DNA from 2 places in the Neobacillus sp. C211 genome. Region 1 is predicted to be linked to the other one. Evidence: riboswitches for the same ligand, from Rfam matches in the RefSeq annotation. Region 1 holds a riboswitch; the other holds the start of a gene.
What was found. A riboswitch is a leader RNA that binds a small molecule or an ion and turns the genes downstream of it on or off. The one in region 1 is predicted to bind lysine.
Positions count from the first base shown of each region.

Region 2: linked by a shared signal. The riboswitch ahead of ACSU6B_RS07200 (aspartate kinase) and the one ahead of dapA (4-hydroxy-tetrahydrodipicolinate synthase) in region 1 are both predicted to bind lysine.

Region 1 covers NZ_JBPXRO010000022.1:27,554-30,727, reverse strand. Annotated here, with positions in the region: gene ACSU6B_RS19300 (MFS transporter) at 1-951, shown strand, start outside; gene ACSU6B_RS19295 (hypothetical protein) at 1,044-1,238, shown strand; lysine riboswitch at 1,337-1,517, shown strand; gene dapA (4-hydroxy-tetrahydrodipicolinate synthase) at 1,648-2,535, shown strand; gene ACSU6B_RS19285 (ribonuclease J) at 2,752-3,174, shown strand, end outside.
Region 2 covers NZ_JBPXRO010000005.1:142,365-145,538, reverse strand. Annotated here, with positions in the region: gene uvrC (excinuclease ABC subunit UvrC) at 1-1,195, shown strand, start outside; lysine riboswitch at 1,266-1,443, shown strand; gene ACSU6B_RS07200 (aspartate kinase) at 1,557-2,774, shown strand; gene ACSU6B_RS07195 (YslB family protein) at 2,823-3,174, opposite strand, start outside.

The DNA of each region.
Region 1 (3,174 bases):
TTGACGCTTCTTTTGTATTTTGTGAACTTCGGGATTACCTTCCTGCTTATTACCCGCTTACTCCACGGGATTGCAGGGGGAATGGTCGGGACTGCTACAGGTACGATTGTGGCCCAGATTATCCCGGCTGCTCGAAAAGCGGAAGGGATTGGCTACTTCAGCATGAGTGCAACACTCGCTACCGCTATCGGGCCATTCATCGGACTCTATATGACCCAACATACAGATTTCCAAATGATTTTTATTTTCTCCCTTGCTTTAGGGGTAATTAGTTTGATCACTGCATTCTTTGTTGATGTGCCTGCATTAACTGTATCGGTGAAAACATCTGAAGTAAAAGGATTTAAGCTTTCCAACTATATTGAGCCAAAGGCACTGCCCATCGCTGTCATTACACTGGTAGTAGCTTTTTGTTATTCCAGCGTTCTTTCTTTTATTAACTTCTATGCGATTGAAATCGACTTAGTTAGTACGGCGAGTTTCTTCTTCCTAGTCTATTCTATCGCAGTATTGTTATCACGCCCGATCACAGGCCGCTTAATGGACCTGAAGGGTGCAAACTATATAATGTATCCGGGCTTTGTCCTCTTAGCAGCCGGCTTATTTCTATTAAGTTCAGCAAGTATTAGCATCACTTTATTGGTAGCAGGTGTTCTAATTGGCCTTGGTTTCGGTAACATGCAGTCAAGCACCCAGGCAGTGGCCGTTAAAGTAACTCCTCCGCATCGGATGGGTTTGGCGACATCGACCTTCTTTATCTTTCTTGATGCAGGACTTGGATTCGGTCCATATATCCTTGGATTCATTATTCCATTAACCGGCTTTAGCAGCCTGTATGTAATCTTAGGTATTGTCGCTCTGGCCACCTCAATTCTTTACTATTTTCTGCACGGCAAGAAAGAACGTTCAGGAAGGACGATTATGACTGGACCAACCCCCGACCCTAATTGATTTCAGGTAACCGGCCGATCGAAGGCACGCATAAAACCGGTTTATAGCCAATATGATAAACATAAGAATCCTAATTAAAGGGGTCGGTAGATATGATAATTTTTAATAAAATTGCATTATCATTTGTTGTCTTTTTTTCCTTCAGTATTATCATAAATACTTATTTGGGAGAAAAGGAACGGGTCCAATCTAATGTTATTTACTTTGTTATGAACGGGTTTGCTTATATTGTATCTGCCTTAGAAGTTGAAAAGGATAAACTGAGTTTAGAAACGGTAGAAATATAGTGTGAATTTCAAATAAAGTTCCAATTGCCCTTGAACCAAAAGGAATATTCTGATATATTTACTATCAATTAAATATTTTCTTACTTCATGTTTTTTGAAGTGAGGATAGAGGCGCAAAGACCATTAGTACACAATATGAGGATAATGAGGTCCAATGATGATTGTGAAAAGGGGAATTTGCCGAAGCTTCAATGAATCTCATTGGTCTTGAAGCTGGTTCTGCTATTGAAAAAATACAGAACTGTCATATAGGAAACTATATGGAGGGCTATCTTACGCACGGGAACTTATTTTTCTTATGTTTCTACTGCAACAGCGAACCCTCGTTGTTGCTTTTTTGCGTTAAATTATGAATGGCCTTTACCCACCTCTAAATTTTATAAAAATTTTAATTAAAGGGTGAGAAATGATGAATTTTGGCCAAGTTTTAACCGCAATGGTTACGCCATTTGATCAAAATGGTGAAGTAGATTTTAACGCAACAAGAATACTTGTAGATTATTTAATCGAAAATGGTACCGATGGAATCGTAGTTGCTGGTACAACCGGAGAATCTCCTACATTAACAACGGAAGAAAAAGTGGCATTATTTAAATTGGTTGTCGACGCTGTCAATGGAAGAGTTCCGGTTATCGCTGGAACTGGCTCAAATAACACGAGAGCTTCCATCAGCTTAACAAAGCTGGCTGAAGAAACAGGAGTCGATGGGATTATGCTTGTTGCTCCTTATTACAACAAACCATCCCAAGAAGGCATGTATCAGCACTTCAAAACGATTGCTGAATCTACACCATTACCGATTATGCTTTATAATATCCCCGGCCGAAGTGTGGTCAACCTGTCGGTAGAGACCATTGTTCGACTTTCACAGATTCCAAATATTGTCGCCTTAAAAGAAGCAAGCGGTAACTTAGATGCTATGGCTGAAATTATTAGCCAAGCACCAAGTGATTTTACCCTTTATAGTGGTGATGATGGCTTAGCATTGCCGGTTTTAGCCATTGGTGGAGCTGGAGTGGTTTCCGTTGCTTCCCATGTCATTGGTAATGAAATACAAGAAATGATAAATCATTTTAAAAATGGGAATGTCCAAGATGCAGCTAGTGCCCATCGCCGTCTTCTCCCGATTATGAAAGCATTATTTGCGGCACCAAACCCAGCACCGGTAAAAGCCGCATTGAATATGAATGGAGTGAACGTTGGAGGTCTTCGTCTGCCATTGCTCCCGTTAACCACCGAAGAGCAAAGAATACTACAAGGTGTTCTACCAGCGAGCAATGTTAAAGTATTAATCTAAATACCGATAAGAATAGCTGCCAAACTCCGTAAAAAACCGGGTATTTGGCAGTTTTTTTTTGATCGACAAAAGTTTTACCTCCCTTATCCGATAAAGTAAATCCAAAGGGGCATACTATTCTTATTTACTTGGAATAAGGAGGATATTAACTTGCGAACTAATGATAATAAATTATCTATTTTCGCCTTAGGCGGCATAAATGAAATCGGTAAAAATATGTATGTGGTTCAGTACGCAGATGATATTTTTATCATTGACTGCGGCGGTAAATTTCCAGATGAAAGTTTGTTAGGAATTGATTTGATTATCCCCGATATTACTTACTTGGAAGAAAATCAGGAGAAAATCCGTGCTCTAATTGTGACCCATGGGCACGAAGATCATATTGGCGGTATTCCTTATATCTTAAGAAAATTGAATATCCCTATCTACGCTACCCATTTTACACTTGGTTTAATTGAATTAAAAATTGACGAGCATCGTCTCCATGGAAACACCAAACTCATGACAATTGACTCTAATTCAAAACTTGAGTTTGGAGAAACCACTGTATCTTTTTTCAGAGTAAGTCATAGTGTTCCTGATTGTCTCGGTATTGTCTTTCATACACCTGAGGGTAATGTCGTTCATACCGGGGAT
Region 2 (3,174 bases), on a different contig from region 1:
CGGTTATAAGGAAATAAAAAAAGAGCTTCAGGCAAAAATGTCAGCTGCTGCTGAAGAGTTAGACTTCGAACGAGCGAAGGAGTTCCGTGATAAAATCATTCATATCGAAACCATCATGGAAAAACAGAAAATTACCATGAACGATTTTACGGATCGTGATGTTTTTGGCTATGCAGTCGATAAAGGCTGGATGTGTGTGCAAGTCTTTTTTGTCCGCCAAGGGAAACTAATTGAGAGGGACGTCTCCATGTTCCCCTTCTATAATGAGCCTGAGGAAGAAATACTAACTTTCCTCGGACAATTTTATTCGAAAGCTAATCACTTCAAGCCGAAGGAAATCCTGATTCAAGATGAAGTCGATTTGAGTCTGGCGGAACAACTGCTTGAAGTAAAAGTGCTCCAGCCACAACGGGGGCAGAAAAAGGATATTGTCCAATTGGCAATCAAAAATGCAAAAATTGCCTTAAATGAAAAGTTTTCCTTGATCGAAAAGGATGAAGACCGCACCATTAAGGCGGTCGAGAACTTGGGGGAATTACTCGGAATCTATACTCCGCACCGGATTGAAGCATTTGATAACTCCAACATTCAAGGGACAGACCCAGTATCAGCCATGGTCGTTTTCATTGATGGGAAGGCAAATCATCGGGAGTACCGGAAATATAAAATTAAAACCGTTCAAGGACCTGATGATTATGAATCCATGCGTGAAGTGACAAGAAGAAGGTATTCACGCGCCTTAAAAGAAGAACTTCCCCTCCCTGATTTAATCATCATCGATGGTGGTAAAGGTCATGTTGAAGCCGTAAGAGATGTGTTGGAAAATGAGCTAGGACTGGATATTCCACTCTCGGGACTCGTCAAAGATGATAAACACAAAACTTCCCAATTGCTGTACGGCAATCCTTTGGGAATTGTTCCATTAGGCCGAAACAGCCAGGAGTTTTATTTACTGCAAAGAATTCAAGATGAGGTCCATCGCTTTGCCATTACATTTCATCGTCAGCTTCGTGGAAAAAGTGCCTTTCAATCCTTGCTCGACGATATTCCTGGAATCGGGGAGAAACGGAAAAAGCTATTGCTAAAACAATTTGGCTCTGTGAAAAAAATGAAAGAGGCTAGTATGGAGGAATTTACAAATATCGGAATTCCTATGAATGTAGCCGAAGAATTAATTAAAAAACTTCAATCCTAGTGATTGTAAGAAAAAATAGAACATGCTATAATAAGTGAAAATTTAATTTACTATCACTTTTACGTATTAAAGTGAAGGTAGAGGTGCGAGCTTCAAGAGTAATGGTTCTGAGAAGGATGAGCTTCTAAGACGGATCATGAAAGGGAATGTTCGCCGAAGTAAAGAAAGTCTCATTTCTTTCTTTGCTGGTCCTGTATTGAATAAATGCCGGATTGTCAAGACGAATGTCTTGGAGAGCTATCTTACATTGTAGGTGCGAGAATATTTTTTCGTGTTCTAGAGCAATGAGATGCCCTTCTCATTGCTTTTTTGTTTTTTGGGGGATAAATAAGGTATTCACTTAAAAGAAGGAGAAACAAACATGGGGATTATTGTACAAAAATTCGGAGGCACCTCCGTTGCGAATGTAGAAAGAATACTAAATGTTGCATCCTGTGTAAAAGAGGAGACAGACCGTGGCAATAATGTAGTCGTTGTTGTTTCTGCGATGGGAAAATCAACGGATACACTGGTCGGATTAGCAAAAGAAATTTCCGCACAGCCAAATAAGCGGGAAATGGACATGCTGTTATCAACAGGAGAACAGGTAACCATTGCGTTATTGTCAATGGCTTTAAATCAGCAAGGGCTTGACGCCGTCTCTTTTACAGGCTGGCAGGCAGGAATCATCACAGAACCTGTCCATGGAAATGCCCGCATTTCGAATATTAAAACGTCTGCAATTGAAACGGAGCTCGCAACGGGTAAGGTTGTCATTGTGGCAGGATTCCAAGGAATCACGGAAGAAGGCGCAATTACGACGCTCGGTCGTGGTGGTTCTGATACGACAGCTGTGGCATTAGCGGCAGCCTTAAAGGCAGATAAATGCGATATTTATACCGATGTTACTGGGGTTTTCACCACGGATCCAAGATATATCAAGAATGCTCGCAAATTATTATCAGTATCGTACGATGAAATGCTAGAGTTAGCTAATTTAGGAGCTGGTGTGCTCCATCCAAGAGCAGTAGAATTTGCTAAAAACTATCAGGTGCGGCTTGAGGTACGCTCGAGCATGGAGAGAGTAGAAGGAACAGTTATTGAGGAGGAAGCAGCAATGGAACAAAACTTAGTAGTCCGCGGTGTCGCATTTGAAGACGAAATAACAAAAGTAACAGTATTAGGATTGGCGAATTCATTAACAAGTCTATCTACCATCTTTTCAACACTAGCGGAAAATCACCTGAATGTTGACATTATTATTCAAAGTACTACAGAGGGCGATACGGCTAATTTGTCTTTCTCTATCCATACTAATGATTTATTAGAAACATTAAAGGTATTAGAAGATAATAAAGCAGTGCTTGCTTATGAGCAGCTTGATGCAGAAAATAAATTAGCAAAGGTGTCAATTGTTGGCTCAGGAATGATTTCTAATCCTGGTGTAGCAGCAAAAATGTTTGAGGTACTCGCTGCTAACAACATCCAAATTAAAATGGTCAGCACATCCGAAATCAAAGTATCAGCAGTAGTAGAAGAAAGAAATATGTTAAAAGCAGTAGAAGCCTTGCACGAAGCCTTCGAACTGGCAAACAAATAAAAAAAGGGTGTCAGGCACCAAGCGTTGCCTGACACCCTATTCCCACGTTTAGTTCTTTTCCCATTTAACAGTGAAAAGGACTTTATTTGATTTCTTTACAGGATGTTCAAAGGTTTCTGCATTGGCTTCTTTTTGAAGTTCAATTTGTTGGGCAAGGAAGCCCGCTTCGAGTTGGAAAAAGTGCTCAGCTTTTGATTTCACACGCGGGACAATAACTGGACTCATTAGTTCAAATTGGATCTCAGTTTTATTTTCTTTTTTAATTTCAAGTTGGCCCCAAGAGGCTTTGGTGAAAAAATCCATAATCTGAGCAATATCAGTTAGTGGAAATTTACGTGCGAGGCGTTTTCCGGCCCAATATAAAATTTCAGGTGTATCTTTTCCTAAAATCTCAGGTAAA